3 regions of the Peribacillus sp. GL_122 genome follow, and region 3 is predicted to be linked to each of the others. Evidence: riboswitches for the same ligand, from Rfam matches in the RefSeq annotation. Region 3 holds a riboswitch; each other region holds the start of a gene.
The links. Region 3 has a riboswitch for cyclic di-AMP ahead of AC3ISB_RS24165 (TrkH family potassium uptake protein). Riboswitches for the same ligand answer to the same signal wherever they lie in the genome.
Positions count from the first base shown of each region.

Region 1 (7,886 bases), 1.0 Mb from region 3:
AAGGACCAAACGTGAAGATCTTATCAATCCGCTCATTGGAAATCAATTCACCAATTTTCAAATGAAAGTCTTTTTCCTGTGGCCCTAACTCCAACATGTCTCCCAATACAAGGATCTTTTTCTCGAATCCAGATAATCCCTCAACCAACTCCACTGCTGCCTTAACTGAAGTTGGACTGGCATTATACGCATCATTGATGATTTTCTGCCCTTTTGCGCCTTCGACCAATTCCATCCTCATATTAGTTAACTGAATGGTTGACAGACCTTTACGGATCGATGAATCATCCACATTGAATTCTTTTGCAACCAAGATGGCAGCCAATGCATTAAGAACATTATGATTGCCTAATACGGGTATCTCATAATTGATCTCCTTTTCACCACTTGCGATTGTAAACGCGGTACTGTCTGCCCCTTGGCTTATGGTCTGTGGATATAAATCATTTTGTTCCGTACGTCCAAAAGATATTACGTTTAAATCAGGGAAATCCTTTATGCGATTGCGAAGCAATGGTTCATCACCATGATATATCAGCGTCCCATCTTTCGCCAAACCTTCGACAATCTCCAACTTTGCATTCGCGATTTCCTCGCGTGATCCTAAATCCAATAAGTGTGATTCACCGATATTGGTAATGATCGCTACATCAGGCTTTGCCATTTTTGATAAGAACTCAATTTCACCGCGGCTGCTCATTCCCATTTCCAAAACAGCCGCTTCAGTATCCTCTTCCATAGAAAGCACCGTTAGTGGTAACCCTAAATGATTATTGAAGTTTCCAATGGTCTTATGGACTTTATAGGTAGTGGCCAGCAACGCAGCCGTCATATCTTTCGTTGTCGTCTTACCGTTGCTTCCTGTTATCCCAATGACTCTTATATTCAACTGCTGACGGTAAGAACGCGCCAATTGCTGAAGCGCTTTCTCGGTATTTTCGACAATGATTATCGGTAAATCATTAGGAGGATTCGGAACATCCCTTTGCCAAAAAGAAGCAGCAGCTCCTTGCGCTAAAGCTTGCTTGACATACTGATGGCCGTCAACCTGCCCACCCTTAAGCGGAATGAACAAACATCCTTCCTTAACCGTTCTTGAATCGATGGTAACCCCATTAATTCCTTTGGACTGGAATGGACTGATATCATTTAATCCCTCTGTCATTTCATGTACTTGTTTTAACGTTCTCTTTATCATTTTGTTCCTCCTACATTCATCGAACCATTAATCGCTCTCTACTTCCAATAACCAAACGAAGCAGAAACCAGTTTAAATTGCACCGGTTCCTGCTGATTGGAATCCATCAAATCAACGTTTGATGGATTGTGAAGTTACTGCTACATTACTTGCATGATCAAACTGTATATTTGATTTGTTGTTTTTCCTGATGACGTTCCAAGGCAAGTTTCACGAGTTTTTCAATTAGCGCTGGATAGTCGACACCTGTGTGCTTCCACAATAACGGAAACATGCTGAAAGGAGTAAACCCAGGCATTGTATTCACTTCATTAATATAGATTTGCCCCTCATGAGTTAAGAAGAAATCAGCGCGAACCAATCCAGAGCAATCCAATGACTTAAAGGCAGTAATGGCCATTTCGGATAAAGTTGCATACTCGCTTTCCGATATCTCCGCTGGAATGACCATCGCTGAATTACCGTCTACATATTTTGCTGAATAATCATAGAAGGCAAAATCCTGCTTAGGAATGATTTCGCCTGCCACTGAACATGACGGTTCATCATTACCGAGAATACCAAACTCTAGTTCACGAGCAACGACCCCTTCTTCAATGATGATCTTCCGATCGAATTGAAAAGCTTCCGCTACCGCTTTTTCCAGTTCATCAGCATCATTACATTTGCTGATACCGACACTTGAGCCTAAATTGGCAGGTTTGACAAAACAAGGGTACCCCAATTCATCCGCTACCTTTTTAATGGCACTTTCAGTATTCTTCTCCCATTCGGAACGAATGAACCAAGTGTATTTCACTTGCGGAAGTCCCGCCTGGGCAAAAATGTTTTTCATGATGACCTTATCCATTCCTGCTGATGAAGCTAAAACGCCATTTCCTACATAAGGAAGGTTCAATAGTTCCAGCATCCCTTGTACGGTCCCATCTTCTCCATTTGGTCCGTGAAGCAATGGGAAAATTACGTCATACCCTGTTGATTCACTATTTTCATCAGTTGAATGTGCCTGCAAGGCAAGAGGCGAGCTCGATTTATCCGGTGAAAATGTCAAAGCCTCCACATTCTCAGCAGGTCCTGTTAACTTTGGTCCATTAATCCATGAACCCTCTTTTGTTATGTAAATCGGATATATATCAAACTTTGCTAAATCGAGAGCTTTAATGACCGCTAAAGCCGTCTGCATAGAAACCTCATGCTCCGCAGATTTTCCACCATAAAGCAAACCAAGTTTAGTTTTCATGAGTTATTACCCTCCAATATTCTTTTAACCATGTTCATTGTATCACTTTACACTAAAACGGATAAAGCGAAACTTCCATCATTCGAGCTTTACCAATGATGGTTAGTTGAGCCAATCGGGCATTTACAGGCTGTTAGACCTCCACATTTCTTTTTTGTTACATCATCTATCCGCCTGACCTACAGCCTGTTAATGCGGGGTAAAGCGAAACTTCCATCATTGGTGCTTTACCAATGATGGTTAGTTGAGCCAATCGGGCATTTACAGGCTGTTAGACCTCCACATTTCTTTTTTGTTACATCATCTATCCGCCTGACCTACAGCCTGTTAATGCGGGGTAAAGCGAAACTTCCATCATTCGAGCTTTACCAATGATTACTATAAGCGGAGCACAGGTTAAAACCGCCACGTCCTGTGGCAACACCTGTGCTAGCACATCCTGTGCGTCGCAATCGGGCATTTACAGGCTTGTTGGCCCACCACATTTCTTTTTCATTACATTTGCCATCCGCTTCCCTTACAGCCTGTTAATGCGGGATAAAGCAAACTCCACATTTCTTTTTTGTTACATCATCTATCCGCCTGACCTACAGCCTGTTAATGCGGGGTAAAGCGAAACTTCCATCATTCGAGCTTTACCAATGATTACTATAAGCGGAACACAGGATAAAACCGCCACGTCCTGTGGGTCGCCCTCTCTTATCTTTTATGCATGAGATGGTAAGTCTTACCCTAAAAAATTCGAGGATGTCAAATAATCCAATCCACGAACCTCAGAAGTTAGGATCATCAGGAGGATGATGTATTTTTAATAACGCTTTCCCATACCTTTTCTTTTCGATTGAAGATAATAAAGGCATCGGGTTCATTAATATCTCTATCCGAAAAGTCATCATGCATCTCATCCATATTTAAATAATCCCCTACGATCCATGCAGGTATCTCAATTTTCATTCTTGTATACTTAACATCCCGAAAGGAAAAAGCGAGCCCCTCTGCCAGAATATGAGCCAAGGAAGAAATGATTTCTGCTGGAATCGCCGTCAGCTCTTTTTTCTTTCTGATTCCAAGCCATGTCCTCTCTACTTTTAATGGCTCCAGCTTTAGCGGAATCAGGCTTCCTAACATCATATAATATGTCGAAAGAGAACGAAAATAAATTTTATTGAACCAGCCATCATCCTGGGCAAGGTACACAAATTGATTATTCAATTTACGGAAAAACGGGGGACTCAGATGGGTTTTAGCGTGTCCTAAATATAAAAGTTCCGCTAATTCCCTTCCATCCAATTCATCCAGTCCTTCCGCCTCTTCAAAATCGACCCAACAGAAATCTCCATATGCCCGAACATTTTCTTTAACGAGCTTCGCAATATCCTCAGATGAAGCGCTCTCAAGCAGGACATTCAAATTGTATTCCCCACCATCGAATTGATGTTTCAATAATAAGATGGAATCCAAGGTATATGGCAGCGAATAGACGAATTCACGAAAATTGAGTCCATTAAAAAGGACAAACCGTTCGGAAGCCTGCATATACATATATAAGATATCATTGCTATCATTCTTCATAACCTGACCCCCTCCGAGCTTTCAATCAATAATGTTATTTTATCAAACTTTTGGGTTTTCACGTAAGTTATATAGCCCTCAATATTAATCATCATCAGCATCGTGTAAATAATGCGAAACACAAAATCCATATTAACCCAAATAAACATCCCTATTACAGTAAAAAATATCGAATTTGAGGAATTGATCATGGATAAAGTTAAAAAAGCTTTTATCATTTATTCTTTTCACGGGAACGCTTCCCCTGATGCAACTAAAAGATTAGGTCTATGGCAATCAGAGAAATATGCATTCGAAAAACGTTTATATCAGGATAATGCAATCCTTGATATGGATGCGGTACAGGAAGAACCACCTTCGCACTATATAAAAAAGGATTCCATAATATAACGGGAAACAATCTATCTCCTGACATGCTTAGTGAAGCCGAAAAAATAGCCATGAATATAACGGGGACATACCCTTTATCCTTGGCGATGCAACGAACCTCCCTTTTCAACGACTCATCATTCGAAAAAGCAATCTTCGCTTTTAATGGTTTAATGCCCCAGCAAAAAAACCGCACATTGGCTTTAAAAGAAATCAACCGTATTTTAAAACCTGAAGGACCCTTCATTTTCACAACACACGACCGTGATAAAAACGAAAATCATCTGAACTTCTGGGAACAAGAGGAAATGATTCGGTGTGGAGGTATACAAAATGCAAGACTTTATGAGCTTGGGTATATTTTGATATCCGGAAAGACGCTTCTGGATCGTCAATCGGAAGAGAAAGCGCATTTTTAATTCAAAAAAAAAAAAATCCAGAGTGACATTTCACTCTGGATTTTTTATATTAAGAAACTTGCTCTAATTCTTTTTTGGAAGGAGGGTTGAATTGACCTTCCCATTTAGAGATGACGATTGCTGCAAGTGAATTACCGATAACGTTTACTACTGTACGTCCCATATCAAGAATACGGTCGATACCGGCAATAAATGCTAGACCTTCAATAGGAATACCGACAGTTCCCAATGTCGCTAAAAGAACTACGAAAGATACACCCGGTACACCGGCAATCCCTTTGGACGTGATCATTAACACTAGCATTAGCGTAATTTGCTCATACGCGCTTAAATCGATTCCGTACATTTGAGCGATGAAGATAGCTGCTAATGCTTGGTATAATGTAGAACCATCAAGGTTAAAGGAGTATCCAGTCGGAATAACAAATGTAGCAATATGTTTCGGACATCCCGCTTTCTCCATTTTTTCCATGATTTTCGGAAGAACCGCTTCTGAACTTGCAGTAGAGAAAGCAAGAATCAATTCTTCTTTTAGAAGTTTAATCAAAGTAAAGATATTGAATCCGACAAATTTCGCAATAAGACCAAGAATGACTATTACAAAGAAAATCATTGTTCCGTATACAGAAAGCGCTAACTTTCCTAGCGGAATTAAAGATTCCAAACCGAACTTGGAGATCGTCACACCGATTAGTGCAAATACACCGATAGGAGCGAATTTCATGACCATGTTAGTTAGGTAGAACATTCCTTCAGCTACACCTTGGAAGAAACGGAATACTGGTTTACCCTTTTCACCGATGGCCGCAATACTAAGTCCAAACAACACGGAGAAGAAAATGATCGCTAGCATATCGCCTTCTACCATGGCTTTAACTGGATTGGATGGCACAATGTTTACGATTGTATCTACGAACGATTCATGTTGCTTAGTTTCTGCTGTATCAACATAGGTAGAAATATCAGTTTGTTCTAGCTTGTCCATATTTACACCAACACCAGGCTGGATGATATTCGCTGAAATTAAACCAACAGCAATCGCTATCATAGTTACTACAACAAAGTATGATATTGATTTAGCTCCAAGTTTACCTACTGATTTTAAATCGCCTACACCTGCAACTGCAACGATAAGACTTGACACAATGATTGGTACTACAATCATTTTAATCATTCGTAGGAAAATGTCTCCGAATGGCTGTAAAAAGTTTTGGGCCGCCTCACTACCATAAAAAATGGCACCAACGATAATCCCTAAAATTAAACCAATGAAAATTTGGCTAGCTAAACTTAATTTGAATTTCTTCATTTACTTTCCTCACCTTCCATAAAGTCTTTGATGCAAAAACATTTTTGTCTCGGTAAGGGAAACAAGATACTAATAAAAGAAAGTAATTTTTCTTTTTTGAAAAACTCTGTCTTTACGCCGAAAAAAAAGACACTTCATGTGTCGATTTCTTATTGGCGTGAATATTCACACATGTTCCCTTAAAGACGCTGACGAGGTTAGCTGTCGGGTTAGGAATTGGAAACACAAAGCCCTTTCATTTCTGAATTCACCCCTAGCGGATAAAATCCACAAAAATGGGTCCCCCGTTCTTGGAATAAGATTAAGCGAGTTAACTTATAATAAAATATTATACTAAAAATGATAATCTGTAAATATTTATTCGCATCCGTTCTAGAAAAAATCTTTAAATATGTCTGAATATTCTGTATTAATAGCTATTTTATCTATAATTACTCTTCCCATTTTTTAATCACACAAGTTATATTGATATAATTACTAAATAATTTGACATCACCTCTCTTGTTGAAGGAACAGTTATTTTTCCAAAATGCCAAGTAACAGATATCTTACTTTTTCCCTAGAGGTGAATTTTTTATAAGTTGCAACTTTCACTTTTTCAAATTGAATCGGAGTAATAAAATTAGAATGGTTCTTCACTGCCACATCCGGCTTCAACAGGATGACGTCACCTACCGACGGTCCCTTTATGATTTCTTGCTTTCCTTCTGCTTTAAGCCCTTTTGTAATGTAATGTTTATCCACATATCCTTTTTTAGTCAATTTGTAAATATAAGGCTGTTTTTGGTAATGTACCGCCTCTATAGGAACGGAGGGTACACCGGCTTTCTCATTGGTTATTACTGTAAGATCCACTTTGGATCCCACCAACAAAGGTTCCGTTTCTTCGCCTTCCGGTTCGATTAAAGCCTGAAATGGAAATCTGTTATCTTTTTTTAACGACGGCTCTTCAGCTGGATAGGAATGGATACGGCCTATCGTTCCTTTCAATGTCTTTTTTGAATCAGAGGAACTTGCTTTTATAGTCATGCCCACTTCAGCCTTTTTCATTTCCTCTTCGGTGAAATACCCTTCAATTGCCATATTTATAGAAACAATGGATATGATGGGATTATTCAGGTTTTTATTAATATTTTTAACTACACCATCACCCTCGCTCGTCGTCACGATCGCATTGGACTGATCCTCAATTGAACTTAATTTAGCGTCAAGCATTTTCACTTTTTCATTCAAACTGTTTTTTTCCAGTTCCTGCTTGTACATTTCTTGCTCAATGTTACTTTTAATAAGATCCGTCGAGCTTGTTGTTAAATCAATACTCAAGTTTTTTTCCACCGATTCATCAATGTCCGCTTTTCCAGAATCACTGGTCAGGGTCCCTTGATAAGACCTCAACTTGCCTATGTATTCTTCAATCGCTGCAATTTCTCCCTCAGCTGCCGTTTTCTCCGCTTCTAAATCCGCTTTTAGCGCATCAAGTTCGGTCGTCGTATACTCAAACAACGAGGAGCCAGCCGTAATCGCATCGCCTTCTTTTACAAGGAATTTCTTAAAATCATTTTTCTTGGTATCGAAATAGATATCATACTCTTCTACAGGTTTAATTACCCCATTTGTTTGAATAGTATCCGTAATTGTATCTTTTTTTACCTTTGTCCAGTTTTCAACGAAAACAGTTCGTTCCACTTTGCTTTCTTTTTTTTCAAGAAGGTATATGTTAACGGTTATTAACACTATCGACGCGATCGAGACCGCTGCTATTTTCCATTTTCCGCTCAT
Region 1 is NZ_CM174415.1:263,136-271,021, reverse strand. Features, by position in the region: gene AC3ISB_RS01405 (UDP-N-acetylmuramoyl-tripeptide--D-alanyl-D-alanine ligase) at 1-1,198, opposite strand, end outside; gene AC3ISB_RS01400 (D-alanine--D-alanine ligase) at 1,356-2,438, opposite strand; gene AC3ISB_RS01395 (hypothetical protein) at 3,228-4,010, opposite strand; gene AC3ISB_RS01390 (hypothetical protein) at 4,200-4,400, shown strand; gene AC3ISB_RS01385 (methyltransferase domain-containing protein) at 4,397-4,798, shown strand; gene AC3ISB_RS01380 (cation:dicarboxylate symporter family transporter) at 4,848-6,107, opposite strand; cyclic di-AMP (ydaO/yuaA leader) riboswitch at 6,279-6,425, opposite strand; gene AC3ISB_RS01375 (efflux RND transporter periplasmic adaptor subunit) at 6,624-7,886, opposite strand.
Region 1: another riboswitch for cyclic di-AMP. It lies ahead of AC3ISB_RS01380 (cation:dicarboxylate symporter family transporter); the one in region 3 lies ahead of AC3ISB_RS24165 (TrkH family potassium uptake protein).

Region 2 (7,886 bases), 1.7 Mb from region 3:
GAATCATCAGCGACTTTGAAATAATCACTTTCCCAAACAGCTGTCGTACGGATAATGATGATGGAGAAAGTTTTATATTAACATTAATTAAAGCTTTAAAAGAGGAAGTATCCCCACATCTTACTGCAAATCCTTTTTATTGTACGGGCTTCATAGTTACTGTGAATTTATGAGTTGGTAATGAATGTTCATACTCAAATATCGGCAGCGTAAGTTACTGCTGTCTTTTTTAAAAAGATTATAAAAAAAGCAAACCTTATGTAGGTTTGCTTCTTTTCTTAGATAATGAAACTTACTTCTTCAAATGATATGGCACAGTCGTAACAACCACATTTCTTCTATAAAGTAAGTAGGCGCGAATCAGTAAACTTGATTGGTTATGAAGTATATTGTGCCAGCCCTTCTTTGGAATGAATTGGGGGATGATCACCGTAACTTTATAATTGGCTTCACTAGCCTTATGTTCAACCGTATCCACAAATTTAGTTAGTGGCTGAATGATACTTCTGTAATAAGAATTCAGTGTAACGAGTCTTACATCTGGTTGCCATTTTTTCCATTTTTCCACGAATTTCTTTTCATCTTCTCTTTCAAAAGCAACATATACGGCAATAACCTGATTTGCTGATAGAGATTTTGCATAATTTAAAGAGTTCTCAACCACGTGAGTTATACCCGCCACGGGTACAATGATGATATTTCCTTCAATTGGTAAAATCGGCTCACATGTTGTAATCCTTAGTTGGTCACCAACTGCTTCATAATGCTTTCTAATTCGATGAAAAATTAAAATGATGATAGGTAAAAAAATCAAAACAGGCCAAACCTGAGTAAATTTGGTTAAAAAGAATATCATCGTGACGATAAAGCTAATCATGGCACCAATTGAATTAATGGTTAATTTCATCATCCAGCCTTTTGGCTTTTCGCGAATCCATTTAACAATCATCCCGGTCTGGGACAACGTAAATGGAATGAATACCCCTACCGCATAAAGCGGAATGAGATTTTCTGTATGTCCTTCAAATGCGACTATTAAGATGATCGATGCAAGTCCCAGTATGATAATTCCATTAGAATACCCTAATCGGTCCCCTCTTATCGTAAACGCCCGTGGAATGAATTTATCCTTCGCAAGATTTACCGCAAGCAGAGGGAAAGCCGAATAGCCAGTATTGGCTGCCAGTATCAAGATCAATGCAGTCGTACCTTGAATGAAGAAATACATGAAATTCCGTCCAAAGATCTCTTCAGCAATCTGGGAGACGACCGTTACCTCCGCGCTTGGAACAATGCTTAAATAATAGGCCAAGTATACGATTCCCGAAAATAATACTGCTAGTAAGGAACCCATGGCTATTAAAGTTTTCGCAGCATTATTCGGGGCTGGATCTTTAAAGTTCGGGATTGCATTGGAAATCGCTTCGACTCCTGTCAATGCGGAGCTTCCTGATGCGAATGCTCTTAGCAGTATAAATAAACTGATGCCCGCTACCGGAGTCCCGATGGACGTGTGCAATTCCGGTGAAACCCCACCCGTCAAAATCTTGTAAATCCCGACACCAATCAAGATGAACAATGCTAAAACGAATAGGTACACCGGATAGGCCAAAACAGAGGCCGACTCCGTAACCCCCCGAAGGTTCAGGATTGTAAGCAGAATGACGAAAATGATGGCTATGATGACATTATATGAATGCAGGCCAGGAAAAGCGGACGTGATGGCATCCGTACCTGCAGAAACACTTACAGCGACAGTTAATATATAATCCACCAATAAGGATCCTCCAGCTATCAACCCTGGATTGACACCTAAATTGTTTTTTGAAACCACATAGGCCCCCCCGCCATGTGGATAAGCGAAAATTATTTGTCTATAGGACAAAATCAAAGCAGTTAACAGGATCAATACCCCAATCGCGATAGGGATGGAATACCAGAATGCCGCAGCACCGACCGTGATAAGGACGATTAATATTTGCTCCGGTCCATAAGCAACCGAAGACAAAGCATCAGAAGATAAAATCGCCAAAGCCTTTGTTTTGTTAAGCTTTTGTTCACCAAGTGCATTTGATTTTAAAGGTCTCCCAATCAAGAACCTCTTTATAGAAGATAACATCAAGAATTCACCACCATATTTAATTTATAAGTTTATGTTACCCAGCTGTAGCAAAAAACAAGACGAAATAGAAAAATGCCTACAAGTCATAGCTAAATAGACCTGTAGACATTAATTTTTTTGTCTAACAAGCTCCACCTTCCTTCTCATATAACGCTTACGAGGTTAGCTGTCGGATTCGGACCTAAGAGTAGCCCTACCTTGAAAGGATTCACCCCTTGGATTGTAGTAACAATCCCAATAACGGGTCCCCCGCACCATAAGGTTTAAGCGATTTAGAAATATGAAACTGTTGATTATCATACTCCCGTGAAATGAAAAAGTAAATGAAAATTTTGCACATTAATAGAATAATCTTTGTAGGTGTAGTTTTGTTCTTGACGTATATAACATAAGTCATGCAAACACATGGTTCGAAGGGAGGAAAGAAGGTAAGTAAACGTCTAAAAAGAAAAAAATCAAGGAGTCAATGAACAAAAGATGGTCAGAAAAAGGAAAAAATGATCGCCACATGGAGATCGTGAAGGACGAATAGTAACAATCTGCCCCCAGCTTGAATCATTAAACTTGCATTGATTTTCGCTTTTCGCTTTTCGATTCCCCTTTATTCGTACAACCGGGGGCATTATCCCACTGATCCACCCTAATTAGTTCCTTCCTTCTTGAATTGGTCTCAAATTGCTTTTTTTAAAGACAAAATATTTCTGGCCAATATAGTTAAGAACTGTGTAAAAAATTGCTCCTATCAGCACAGCCACATTTTGTTGAATGGGTAAATGAACGGATCCTTCCATTGATTCTGCAATAGCTTGGCCTAAAGAATATGCGGCGGAATAACAAATCAGGATGACGCAAAAGAAACGTGCAACTCCTCTCCGCCATTCTATATCGCTTTTAAAGGTAAAAGTTCTGTTCAAAAGAAAACTCGTTACAGCTCCCGTACCATTACCGATAAAGGTGGAGACCCAGTAAGAGAATTCAAGAACATTCATGAGAAAAAGCATGATGGAAAGTCCAAGCGCTGTATTGACTATCCCAACCAATAAAAAGCGGATAAAGGAGTTAGTGTGTTTTAGATAGTTTTTCAATACTGTTCCGTTCATTGTCTAGTTGCTCCCGTTTTTTTAAATCGAGCGGATTAAATAGATCCAGATCAACTATATATTTAGGCCGGCGTTTGGATTCATTATAGATTTTACCGATATATTCCCCAATCAAGCCGACAGCAATCAACTGTAGTCCACCGATCAACCATATGGAGGTGATTAATGAGGTCCATCCAGTTTCGGTCTGCCCATAAAACTTTAACCATAAAAAGTAAGACCCAAAGAGTAAGCTAATGAAAAAGGAAAGACATCCTAGCCATAATACAAGCCGAATCGGTGTAACTGAAAAGGAAGTAATGCCATCAAGCGCAAAAGCAACCATCTTCTTAAATGGATATTTCGTTTCCCCAGCCAATCTTTCTTTTCGGTCATAATAAACAGAGTCCGTCTTAAACCCAATGAGCGGTACGATCCCCCGTAAAAAAAGATTCGTTTCATCAAATCGTTCCAACTCCGCGATCGCCCTCTTACTCATTAGCCGGAAATCGGCATGATTATAGACAAGGTTAACCCCCATCTTGTTCATCATTTTATAAAAACCAGTTGCAGATGTTCGTTTAAAAAATGAATCAAGATCCCTTTTCTGGCGGACACCGTATACAATTTCACACCCTTCATTGAATTTTCGAATGAATTCAGGGATGACTTGAATATCATCCTGTAAATCTGCATCAATGGAAATCACACAATCCGAGGCTTCTTTGGCTGTAAACAATCCTGCCAGAAGTGCATTTTGATGTCCTGCATTCCGGGAAAGCTTTAGTCCACGAACAAGTTCATTATTAATCGTTTCCTTATAAATGATCTTCCATGTTTGATCTTTACTTCCATCATCAACCAATAGGATTTTACTTTGACCAGAAACAACGTTTTCTTCGACTAACCCCCTCACCAATCCACAAAGTTGGGTAATGGTATCCTGCAATACGCTTTCTTCGTTATAACAAGGTACAACAATCGTTAGTATCGGTGAATTCACTCTATTCCCCCCTTTTCACATGACTCTGTATAAATAAATTTTCCACACGCTTCCTTTTTTCGTGAAAATCCTATCTAGTACCAATCCGTTTTCCTTCGCGTTCTTGATTGGTAGGGCAGAAAATATATACTTGCCACCTAATCCTTTAAACGCATCCATATTAAGGTCTAAATTTTTCAGCTCTTTCTTCGAGCTTTTCTTGAACATATAATGCTTCCCAAGCTCATCGGTAAATAGGTAACAACGTCCTCCCCATTCATCAAAGTAGATTCTGATGTTTTTATTCTTAGCCAATTCGTTTTCAATTATTTGACGAAATTGATGTTTGTAAGTAAGCGGATAGAAATTGTTATAGCTATCTAGCGTGTAAAATCCATTAAATTGAGCAATTGCGGGATGCAGCCCAATGCTGGCAACACGATATTCTTCCTGCGGAAGGTCAATATGATCTTTTATTTCCTGAAAAAGGCTTTCTGAATAGAACTCTTTAAAAGAAGGTTTTTTATTATGAGTGATTTCTTCATTGAAACCCATTAAGACAATAATTTGAACGGCGATGAAAATAGAAAGGGTTTTCTTAGCATAATCGCTGTGTTCCCAAATGATTTTTACCGCGAGGGCAAACCCCACGTATATTACCATCGGCCTTAAAAAGTGAAATCTTGCAAAATTAAAGGTATCCAGAGTGTGAAACCTTTCCGTTAAAGGAAGCCAGCCTTTATAAAACCAAAATGCGTACCATGCTGAGAGGATAAAATTCAAGCAAAATAAAAAAACATATACCTTTTCCTGTCTCCACAGTTTTTTGGTCAGAATAATATAAAGGGCAAAGATGGTAATCGGCAGGATGATAAGCGCATGTACAGTCATGACATGCGTATGGCCAAGAACGAAATTTTTGAATGTAAGCTTAATGACCCAATCGAGGGGCAGCCTTGCGTGAAAATATTCATCTCTGCTGTTTGGCTCCGAATCAAAAATGAATGAAGCGACCAAACGATACTCCACCATTCCAAAAATGACGGTCATATACACGATTGAAAGAAGAAACGTTATATTCCACCCTTTTCTCCTGATCACATCCGTTAGCCATAGAAACCCCATTGCAACAAGGAAAAAGAAAAAGCCAAGCACGATGCTTGAATAAAGCGGTAAAAGTGTAAGGACCAAATAATTCTTCCAAGAATGGTCCTTGCTGCGAATATTCAAAAAAGCCCAAAGTGCAAGCGGCATCCCAAGTGTACTGAGCATTCCCGATGGCCAAAATGGGGTAAGGGCAAAGGCTAAGGATGTTCCAACCCTAATCCAGCCTGATCGGCTTCCTGTAATCAAATGTTTCTTTAATAGGATATACATACCAAAGAATGCAATAAACCTTGTTAATGCCTGGCTTATTGCATATGCAACCATTGTCGGAAAAAGAGCATAAAGCCACACGATAATACTGAACTCACTGCCAAAAGCATTTCGGGGCAGCCCATTCATAATCTGGGGAACTTTGGCGTCTATTGCACCGAATAACTCACCGCTTTCTGAAAGGACTTTATACCAGGCAAGGTTGGAATCCAAATTATCATGTACGCGAATATGCGCATTTTCCCCAAGGATGAATAAAGGAGAAAGATATAAAACAATGACGAGTAAGGCAAAAAGGATTTGAACTCTCTCTTGATTTTCAATTGGCAAAATATACACCTCTTGACCAAATTCATATATCCATAATATTTGCTTCAAAGGTAAATCTATTCTATTTCAGGGATTTATTTTAACCTATTTTGAAATAGGTCAACCAATGACCACATAAAATGAAGGGTAGAACAAAAAGCATATTAAAGAACCTTAAAAAGGGGCTGGGCTATGATAAAGAAAGCGGTGATTCCAGCAGCCGGTTTAGGAACACGATTTTTACCTGCCACGAAAGCTCAACCAAAGGAAATGCTGCCGATTGTCGATAAGCCGACCATTCAATATATTATCGAGGAAGCGGTACAATCAGGGATTACAGATATTATCATCGTTACGGGTAAAAACAAACGTGCTATTGAAGATCATTTCGATAAATCAATTGAACTTGAAATGCTTCTGCAAATGAAAGGTCAAAATGATCTGCTTAACATCGTGGAGAACATTTCCAACATGGTGGATATCCACTATGTAAGACAAAAGGAACCTTTAGGTCTGGGGCATGCGGTTTTATGTGCCAAAACTTTTATCGGAGACGAACCTTTTGCCGTCCTGTTAGGGGATGATATCGTGGATAGCCAGGTTCCAGCTTTGAAGCAGTTAATGGAACAGTATAACAAGGTTCGTACGAGTATTATCGGATGTAAGGAAGTGTCACCTGCAGATGTCTCCAAGTATGGGATCGTAAATTTCCAAGAACGATATGAGGATTTATTTCTGGTAAGAAACTTGGTGGAAAAGCCAAAAGTGGAGGATGCACCATCAACACAGGCGATTATTGGCCGATATATTTTATCACCTGCGATTTTTGAAATCCTTGAAACCGTACAGCCCGATCGGAAGGGGGAGATCCAGCTTACCGAAGCTTTAGACCTTTTGTTAGAAAAGGAACCATTATACTCGTATATCATCGAAGGAAATCGATATGACGTCGGCGATAAATTCGGCTTCCTCCAAGCTTCATTAGATTTCGCCATGAAACGACCTGAACTTCGTGATCAGCTAATAACATATTTAAGGCAGCTGTTCCCTTAATGAAATTAATATACCCCCGCCCAATTACCTAGAGGTGATTGGGCTATTTCGGGTTCACGCCTTTGGTTGTAAAATGATCCACTAACATATCCCTTACCATAATCTCTAAGCAAAATATAACTGTTTATTATAAACGCTTCCGTGAAATGTAAAAGCAAGTGAAAATGTTCGACATAGAAAGAATAATTTTTAATCAGGGAGGTTATGTTGATAACGTATCCTTCATTATTGATCCTAACGACGATTTCCAGAAAGGGCTGTTGAAAAACACATGCACAAAAAAACTAATACTCCAATAATATCCGATGATTTTTTAGATCAAGTGGTTAAGGAAATCAATGCACAATTTGGCGGGCCCATTAATGAAAAAAATGATCGTTTCCTGCATGGGGACGATCAAGAAAGAACTTGAATCCCACATCATTAATCCAAAGCGTTCATGAAAGACTCTGGCTCTATTCATCCAGAGTTTTTTTTGCTAACTTATGAAACTTTATTTTCCCCATAGAAATATTTCCCCTTTCTATAACAACTTGTCCAAACCGTTTTAGCTTATCCTCATAGAATGATTACATGTAATTATTTTATAGAAAGGGGAAAAACTACATTGAGCCACGCTGATGATGTCTACCGCACTTCTCCAAAGGTTCCAAAAGGAAGGCTGATTTCCGGACATACAAAGGAGTTTCAAACTGATCCCATTGGCTTTCTGACCCGATTGGCCAAGGAATATGGGGAAGTCGCTAAATTCCGTTTTGGACCATTCCATAATGTTTATCACATTTTAAATCCTGATTTAATAAAACAAATACTCGTAACAAAACAAAAATCCTTCGTCAAATCCAAGGACTTCAATGTTTTAAAACCGCTTGTCGGTGAAGGTCTACTTACAAGCGAAAAAGACTTTCATATGCGACAGAGAAGGCTTATCCAACCCTCTTTCAAAAAGACTCATATTAGCCAA
Region 2 is NZ_CM174415.1:935,413-943,298, reverse strand. Features, by position in the region: gene AC3ISB_RS04505 (APC family permease) at 293-2,119, opposite strand; cyclic di-AMP (ydaO/yuaA leader) riboswitch at 2,258-2,402, opposite strand; gene AC3ISB_RS04500 (GtrA family protein) at 2,767-3,222, opposite strand; gene AC3ISB_RS04495 (glycosyltransferase family 2 protein) at 3,182-4,204, opposite strand; gene AC3ISB_RS04490 (DUF6044 family protein) at 4,220-5,890, opposite strand; gene galU (UTP--glucose-1-phosphate uridylyltransferase GalU) at 6,062-6,922, shown strand; gene AC3ISB_RS04480 (cytochrome P450) at 7,530-7,886, shown strand, end outside.
Region 2: another riboswitch for cyclic di-AMP. It lies ahead of AC3ISB_RS04505 (APC family permease); the one in region 3 lies ahead of AC3ISB_RS24165 (TrkH family potassium uptake protein).

Region 3 (7,886 bases):
CCTTCGATCCCGGCGCAGCTGCTGTGTAATTCGAGTAACTAGAGAGGCAATTCTCATTTTTGGCCACCTCCAATCCTTAAAAAAACATCATCAAGCGTTTCCGCGGCAAATTGCGTTTTTAAAGCTGCCGGGGTTCCTGCCGCGATGATTTCACCTTCACGCAGCATCGCCAGTTTATCGCATCGTTCCGCTTCATCCATTACATGCGTCGTGATGATAATCGTCTTATGATCTTCATTACTTAAACGCTCAAGTTCCTGCCAAATTGATTGTTTCAGCAAAGGGTCTATTCCTACTGTCGGTTCATCCAAAATGAGAATCGCCGGATTTTGGATGAGTGCAACCGCCAGTGACAGACGGCGTTTCATTCCCCCGGAATAATGCGCAACCCGAACATTCAAGTCATTCGTCAACTGTACGATTTCAGCTGCATATTGAATGCGTTCCCTTCGTTCCTTTTTCGAAAAACGGTATAGCTTCGCAAAAAATTCGAGATTTTCAGCTCCCGTCAGTTCTGTATATAAAGCATCGGACTGTGCCATATAGCCGACATCCATTAACAGTGCTTCATTTGGCACTTCATGATCCAGAACCGTGACTTTACCCGCATCGGGCTTAATCAATCCGACAATCATTTTAATCAAGGTCGTCTTTCCGCATCCGGATGGACCTAGCAAGCCAAAAATTCCGCTTTTTTCAATATTCAGGCTCAATGGCTGAATGACCTTTTTCTGATGAAAACCTTTGGCAATTCCTTCAATGGAAATCGCGTTTTTCAATGTACACACATCCTCCCTCTTTAATTAACACGGTGTTGAGTGTATCATCATTCTAAGGCAGCATTTGGTCTAATACAATCAACACATTTGGAAAAATGTTCAGTGAAGGAGACATTCCATGGCATCGATTCATGAGGATATGGTACAAAAGACGAAAATGCAGATACAATATCATTTCATTGCACTCGTTGAAGCAGAGGGGTTCTCACATGTATCAGTGAAGAAAATTGCAGAGCGCGCCAACATTAATCGGGGCACATTCTATTTGCATTACACAGATAAATATGAATTGATGGATCACTTACAGCAGGAATTGTTAAATGAACTTCAAACTCGCATTACTGCCATTTTGCCGAAAGAGGCTTTTATGGCTCTTCATCAACAACAGCTTTACCCGCCCTTCATAGCGATTTTTCAATTCATCAGTGAGCATGCCCACGCTTTGAGGGCCATTCTTGGTGATAAGGGCGATCCTTCTTTAGCGAAAAAAATAAAGCGCGTATTCGGTGAAGTACTATTGGAGCGTTTGATCAGCCATCATCCAGCAGCTAAAGATGAAGCATTCCGCATGTATATGCACGCCTTCATGACATCGGCGATTTTAGGGGTGATACAGGAGTGGCTGGAGAATTGTGAAGAGCAGACGGCGGAAGAAATGGCGAAAATCCATTTTCAAATCTTGAACTTCATCAGCCAATTGCGCACATTCATACAATGAACGATCAAAGGCATGTTCCATCAACATACCTTTAAATCTGATTACATCTTGGCTTCCGCTCCTATATCACCAACGGAATAATACCTGCTCTTAGAGATGCTCATAGCAAAAAAACTCATTTAAAATAAATGAGTTTAAAAGCAAAACAAGATATGGATTTTTCGCTCAGCGTTCCCGGATAGAGCACAGGGATTTCATAATTGAATACCTAATGATGTTAGGATTTTGTTGATTTACCTTAGGGAAAACAATTTTAAAAACGGATTCTTTTTCTTATCCGTTATCCTTAACTCATCCATGATGATTTGATCCTCATGATCGGCTATCCATTTCCTTAGTGCATCTTTATCCTGGCATTGTGTTAAATATGTCTGGCCACCCTTGCCTGTAGCATTAATAACATATCTATTGAACGTCTTCTCCATAATTGCCCGCCTTTTTAATAAAATGTGTTGAATTTTTAAATACGAATGCAATGCTTTTTTTCTTTATCATTTACAAAAGAAACATAATATATATTACAAATTTTGATTGGCAAATAGTGTGTTCTGCTTGAAAGTATTGAATAAAGTACATCGATGCTGGTTATCATAATCGGATTAATCGAACCTATCATAATGTGCTAACTAATATTTGTCAATACGTTTTTAAAATGTAAATGAAACGTAAATTTTCAGTCTTGTTAAAGAAATATTTTTTTACGATTTAGGGGTTTACAACTGCTAAATGATGGGAGTAGAATACGTTTATCAATTTAATGCATTTCGGCCTAAACTCAAGGGAATTGAGTACGGAGGACCCAATCAATTGGGGTTAATTCTGCCTTGCAGAAGGGATGAGATCAGCTCTTTCGCCATCCTACCCGTCAGCTAACTTCGTCGGCTAAAGCGAAGGAGGTCATAAGACCGCCTATTTCGGGAGTTTTTTTGCACGCTTTTTGTGGCAAAATAACTGTTCGTAGTTTTCGCTGGTCTTTTTATTATGCCTTTAAAAAGATTTCTGAAAGCAGATTGATGATTAAAATCACATACAGTTTCACACAATTTTTTTAGGTAGGGATGATCATTTGAGAATGAAAAAAAATTTATTGGATCCGCCCAAAATACTTGTACTAGGCTTTGCCATCCTGATACTTATTGGGGCCTATTTATTAACCCTGCCGATTTCCACAGAAAATGGAAATGGTCTTTCTTTTCTGGATGCTTTATTCACCTCGACTTCCGCTACATGTGTAACAGGACTGGTCGTAGTGGATACAGGAACGACCTTCACCACTTTTGGTGAGTTGGTCATCTTAACACTGATACAGATAGGCGGTTTAGGGTTCATGTCATTTGCGACATTTTTCTTTTTCCTTTTAGGCAAAAAGATTTCTTTAAAAGGCAGGTTACTCTTGCAGGAATCCTTAAATAATCTATCCATGGCAGGTGTAGTCAGGTTAGTGAAACGGCTTTTAATTTTCACGGCAATCATTGAGGGCATGGGTGCCCTTATTCTATCGATTCGCTTTTCTTTTGACATGCCAATCGGCAAAGCAATCTATTACGGGTTTTTTCATTCCATATCGAATTTCAATAATGCCGGCTTTGATTTAATGGGGGAATTCAAGAGTTTGACCCCTTATGTATCGGACCCCTTCGTGACCCTTACGGTCGTCTTCCTCATCACGTTTGGCGGAATAGGTTTTATCGTGATGAATGAAATATACGAATACCGTGATACCCATCGTTTATCCATACATACGAAGATTGTTCTGACGACTAGCTTGGCACTTACGATTGCCGGCGCAATTTTAATCTTTTTATTCGAGTTCGGCAATGCCAAGACATTGCAGCCTTTATCTTTCATGGGTAAAATGCTGTCATCATTATTTCAATCGGTATCACCAAGGACGGCAGGCTCCAATACGCTGAATATCCCTGATTTAACTCAGCCTACATTACTGCTCATCATTTTCTTGATGTTCGTCGGGGCTTCACCCGGATCGACTGGCGGCGGGATTAAAACGACTACATTGGCAACGCTTGTCGGAACGGTTTGGTCACAGATTAAAGGAAAGGGTGATGTGGTATTATTCCGGCACCGCATTGTGAGTGAAACGATCTTTAAAGCATTGTCCGTTACATTCATTGGCGTATTCATGGTTTCAATCATCTCCATTCTGCTGACCATCACTGAAAGCGGAAGTGACTTCTTGATGATTTTATTTGAAGCCACTTCAGCATTTGCCACCGTGGGACTTTCAATGGGTTTGACCCCTGAATTATCACCGGTTGGCCGGATGCTCATCATTTTCACGATGTTTGCAGGCCGTGTGGGTCCTTTGACTTTGGCCTTTGCCATCGCTATGAGGCGCAAACCAGATCCGTTCCGACGTCCAAAAGGGAAAATCATGATTGGTTAAACATAAATGAAGGAGTGTAAAAGATGGGAAAACGACAATATGCCGTGATCGGTCTAGGCAGATTCGGAACCAGTGTGGCCCATAGATTATATACGGCTGGCCAAGAGGTATTGGGTATTGATGTCAACGAGGAAAGAGTCGAGAATGCGGAACTGAGCGTTACCCATGCTATCATGGCGGATACGACTGAAGAAGAGACATTGAAATCAATCGGAATCCGTAATTTCGATTGTGTCATCGTAGCCATCGGAAATGACATGCAATCGAGCATTTTAACTACCTTGCTTTTAAAAGAGCTTGGGGTAGATAAGGTCATTGCCAAAGCTCTTAATAAAAATCACGGTCAGGTGCTCACTAAAGTCGGGGCCGACTGGGTCATCTATCCTGAGAGGGATATGGGGGAGCGGGTCGCGAATCAACTCCTGTCCCCTAACATGCTGAACTATATAGAACTCTCTAAAGAATACAATATCGAGGAAATCATCCTCCCCATGAGCATGAAGGGAAAAAGCCTCAGGGAGCTTGATCTACGGGCAAAATATAATATCAGCGTCATTGCCATCGTGAGTAATGGAGAAATCATCATAGCCCCCTCACCGGATCAGGATATCCATGAAAATGATATACTTTTAGTGGTTGGCAATAAAGAAGATCTAGCCGTCTTTGCCAATATTGAATAATCCAACAGGTTCCGGCTCTTGCTTTATGGGCCCTGTACCTATTTGAATGCAGCATCACTTATACATGCGAGAAGACCGCCATATGGAGGTCTTCTCGATGATATTTATAACGAGCATCCCTATGCCCTGGATATGTATGTATTATTTTATCGTACTGATTGCTTGGGCAAGAGTGGACTTTATCGTCACTTTATCAAAAGGCAGATGAAGCTTAACGGCAGTCATGGCTATTTCCGGCCGAAGTCCTGAAAGGGTTGTTTGAATACCGATCAAATGTAAGGATTCAATCAATTGTGACAGCTGGTGAGCGGATGCACCATCAATTGCATGAACGCCCGATAGGTCAATGAAAAGCCTTGTGACATTTTTTTCAGCGCACTTTTGTAATGTGTTTTCAAGCAAGGACATGCCCCTAGTCGTGTCAATATCGCCTATCAGGGGAAGCAAAGCCGTGTTATCTTTAAGGGAAATGATGGGAGTGCTCAATTCATCGATCGTTGCCTGTTGGGCTTTCATGATTTTATTGGCATATCTATGATTCGCTTCCGTAAACCTCTCCATCACTTCACTGAACACCTTCACCACTATCCGATACCAGGAATTTATTTCTTCCTGCGTATATTTATCTCCATGCAATCCCACAAACCGGTCAATATAATCAAGGTATTGCTCTTGCGTTCGAAAGAACTCCCTCAATATAAAATAGATGGGTGTGTTTAAATGCTGCTCATCCTGACCGATATCTTCAATCCAATCACCAAGCCAATTAAAGAATTCCCTCTCTTCTGTAACAAAGACCTGAAAGAAACGTAAATGGAATTCATTATTTTGCTGCTTAAGTTTTTTAATCACTTTGAGATCGGTTGAGCTATAAACCCCCGCCTTATCGTTCTTATTCAATGTTGCGTACCAATCCTCAGTTAATTGTCCTGCCACACCCAATAAAAAGGAATATAGTTCTTTATTTCTATGCATAAGTTTCTCCACCTATTTTTTTTATAAAATAGCATTCCAATTGGTCTCAGTAATCAATAAATCCAATGCAGCTAATTACAGAAATCAGCATTGTCAGGCTATTGAAATATCATCAAAGTAAGCATCGAAGATAATTTCTTCAATACATGAAATGTCATGACCTGATACCCAATGGTCCCCTCTTTCCATATACCTTCCCAGCTGTTTTTGAAACCATACAACCACTGTTTTTTTTAAAAAAATTTGCAGGAACCTACATCTATTATTCTGGTAAATCTGCGTTCACCCAAAAAGCATTTCATTATTATTGTTTACCATTTTTATATTTCTTTAACAAATCCTCCCTTTTCTTTATAACAAAAAAGGACCTGCTCCCAGATCCTCCGTTCATCACCATTTCGCCCATCTTATGAGAATTACTTTTTCATAAATAAGGCCGTCCATAAGCCTTGCACCCCAAACGTTTCATCGGATTGTTCCATTTTCCTCATTTTACGTATTTCCAGCACGTCAAATTCCTTGAAGATCATTCTGAGTTTTTCTTCAGTAAAACCTAATCCGCCTTTAAGGCTTCCCTGCCTATATACTTCCCAATCTGAAAGATCTGCACCACCCAATATACCGCCTTTGACAAAACAAGTAATCGAATACAATCCCTTAGGCCTTAACGCCTTTTTCACCATCTCCAAATAATTGATCCTTCGATGTGGAGCAATATGGTGAAAACAACCTGAATCATACACGAAGTCATATTGCCCTTCATCAATATCCAAATCAAATATATTCCTTTGAATGAAGTTCACGTGCACTTTCTTTTCTGCCGCTCGTTCTTTTCCCCAGTCCAGTGCTTCCTTCGAAAGATCCACCGCATCAACGGAACAGCCCTTTTGAGCAAGGTAAATGGCATTTCTCCCAGGTCCGCATCCAAGCTCAAGAACCTTTCCTGGCCCAATTAACCCACCATTAAAATAAGTAACCAAATTCTCATCAGGGAAATTTTCGAAAAAGGGGACCCCCTTTTCACGGTCTTCATAAAAATCATTCCAGAATGCAGTTGGCTCACGCAATAACGAGTCCAGCATATTCAATAAATCTTCATAGGTTGTAATCGTCTCCGACAATACCTTCACCTCTTCCCATTTTACCCCACCATTTAATTATACTGGTTTCAGCCTGTGCCTATGTAACAGCTGCATCAAAAATACGTAACATATGGCATTCAGACGCTCCCTATTCTTCCTCATTGCTACTTTGACCATCTCTTCTGAAATGTCGGCACCTTAATTTTTGCCAAGAATGTTCACTTGAGCCAATCTGGATATGTGGAGCCATTTCCGATTCCGACTTCCAGAATAGTATCATTTCCATTGCTATTCAATTTGGATAGGGGTCCTTTCGGATTTTTCAATTGACTCCCGATCCACTTCTGAAACATGCCTCCTCCATCACATACGTTTACTGATGATTATCTTCCTATACATTCCATTCAGCATGACCGGTCGATCTTCTTCAATTTTCACACTCTTATCATGTCTACTGAACAAGTCTTCAAACCGCAAGCCAATATCCGTTCCTAAAAACCTTATGATGGGTCTCAGAAGCTTTTTGGGTAGTGAAAGCACTTCATCTTTAGAGATAAACTTATCGAATAGTATGATTTTTCCCTCGCCTTTTAAAACCCTGATCATTTCCTGAAGGCATTCATCGGCATCAGGTACGACGGAAAGAATCAAACTTCCCACTATATAGTCAAACGATTCATTATCGAATTCCATATGCTGTGCATCCATCTCGAGAAAATTGATCGATGTATTATCAAATTTCCCCATCGCTTTTTTTAGCATATCGGCTGACAGGTCTATCGCCGTTATCTCAAGGTCAAGGTTCTTGACCACCTCCAAATCGGCCCCCGTACCTACGCCCACAAACAGAACCTTTGCATGATCTTGAAAATGCATCTCTTCAAATATTCTTTTCCTGGCATCTAAAAAGAGATAAGAATTGAAGATTTTGTCATAAATCGGCGACCAAACCTTATAAATCACTTTATTCCACGAATTATTCAACATCCCCACCACCTTGCTTACTTTTTCTATAAAGCATTAAATATCCCTTTCAAGCGGATATTATATCTGGCTAATTAGTAAGATTAATCTCCATGCGGCGCTTCCCTGCCCGCTTTAATGCAGACATTACACCTGAGCGATTCATTTCAAACACATTACCTTGACTGTCATAGTAATATACTATAAGATATACCAAAGGAGGTGAGGATTTGGTTCAACGACAACTATCCTCTGACTTGCTTCGCGGACATGTAGATACGATGA
Region 3 is NZ_CM174415.1:4,986,433-4,994,318, forward strand. Features, by position in the region: gene AC3ISB_RS24145 (ABC transporter permease) at 1-57, opposite strand, end outside; gene AC3ISB_RS24150 (ABC transporter ATP-binding protein) at 54-779, opposite strand; gene AC3ISB_RS24155 (TetR/AcrR family transcriptional regulator) at 898-1,497, shown strand; gene AC3ISB_RS24160 (hypothetical protein) at 1,731-1,922, opposite strand; cyclic di-AMP (ydaO/yuaA leader) riboswitch at 2,254-2,396, shown strand; gene AC3ISB_RS24165 (TrkH family potassium uptake protein) at 2,570-3,901, shown strand; gene AC3ISB_RS24170 (potassium channel family protein) at 3,925-4,581, shown strand; gene AC3ISB_RS24175 (STAS domain-containing protein) at 4,723-5,556, opposite strand; gene AC3ISB_RS24180 (class I SAM-dependent methyltransferase) at 5,973-6,677, opposite strand; gene AC3ISB_RS24185 (hypothetical protein) at 6,857-6,991, opposite strand; gene AC3ISB_RS24190 (class I SAM-dependent methyltransferase) at 7,002-7,622, opposite strand; gene AC3ISB_RS24195 (PadR family transcriptional regulator) at 7,883-7,886, shown strand, end outside.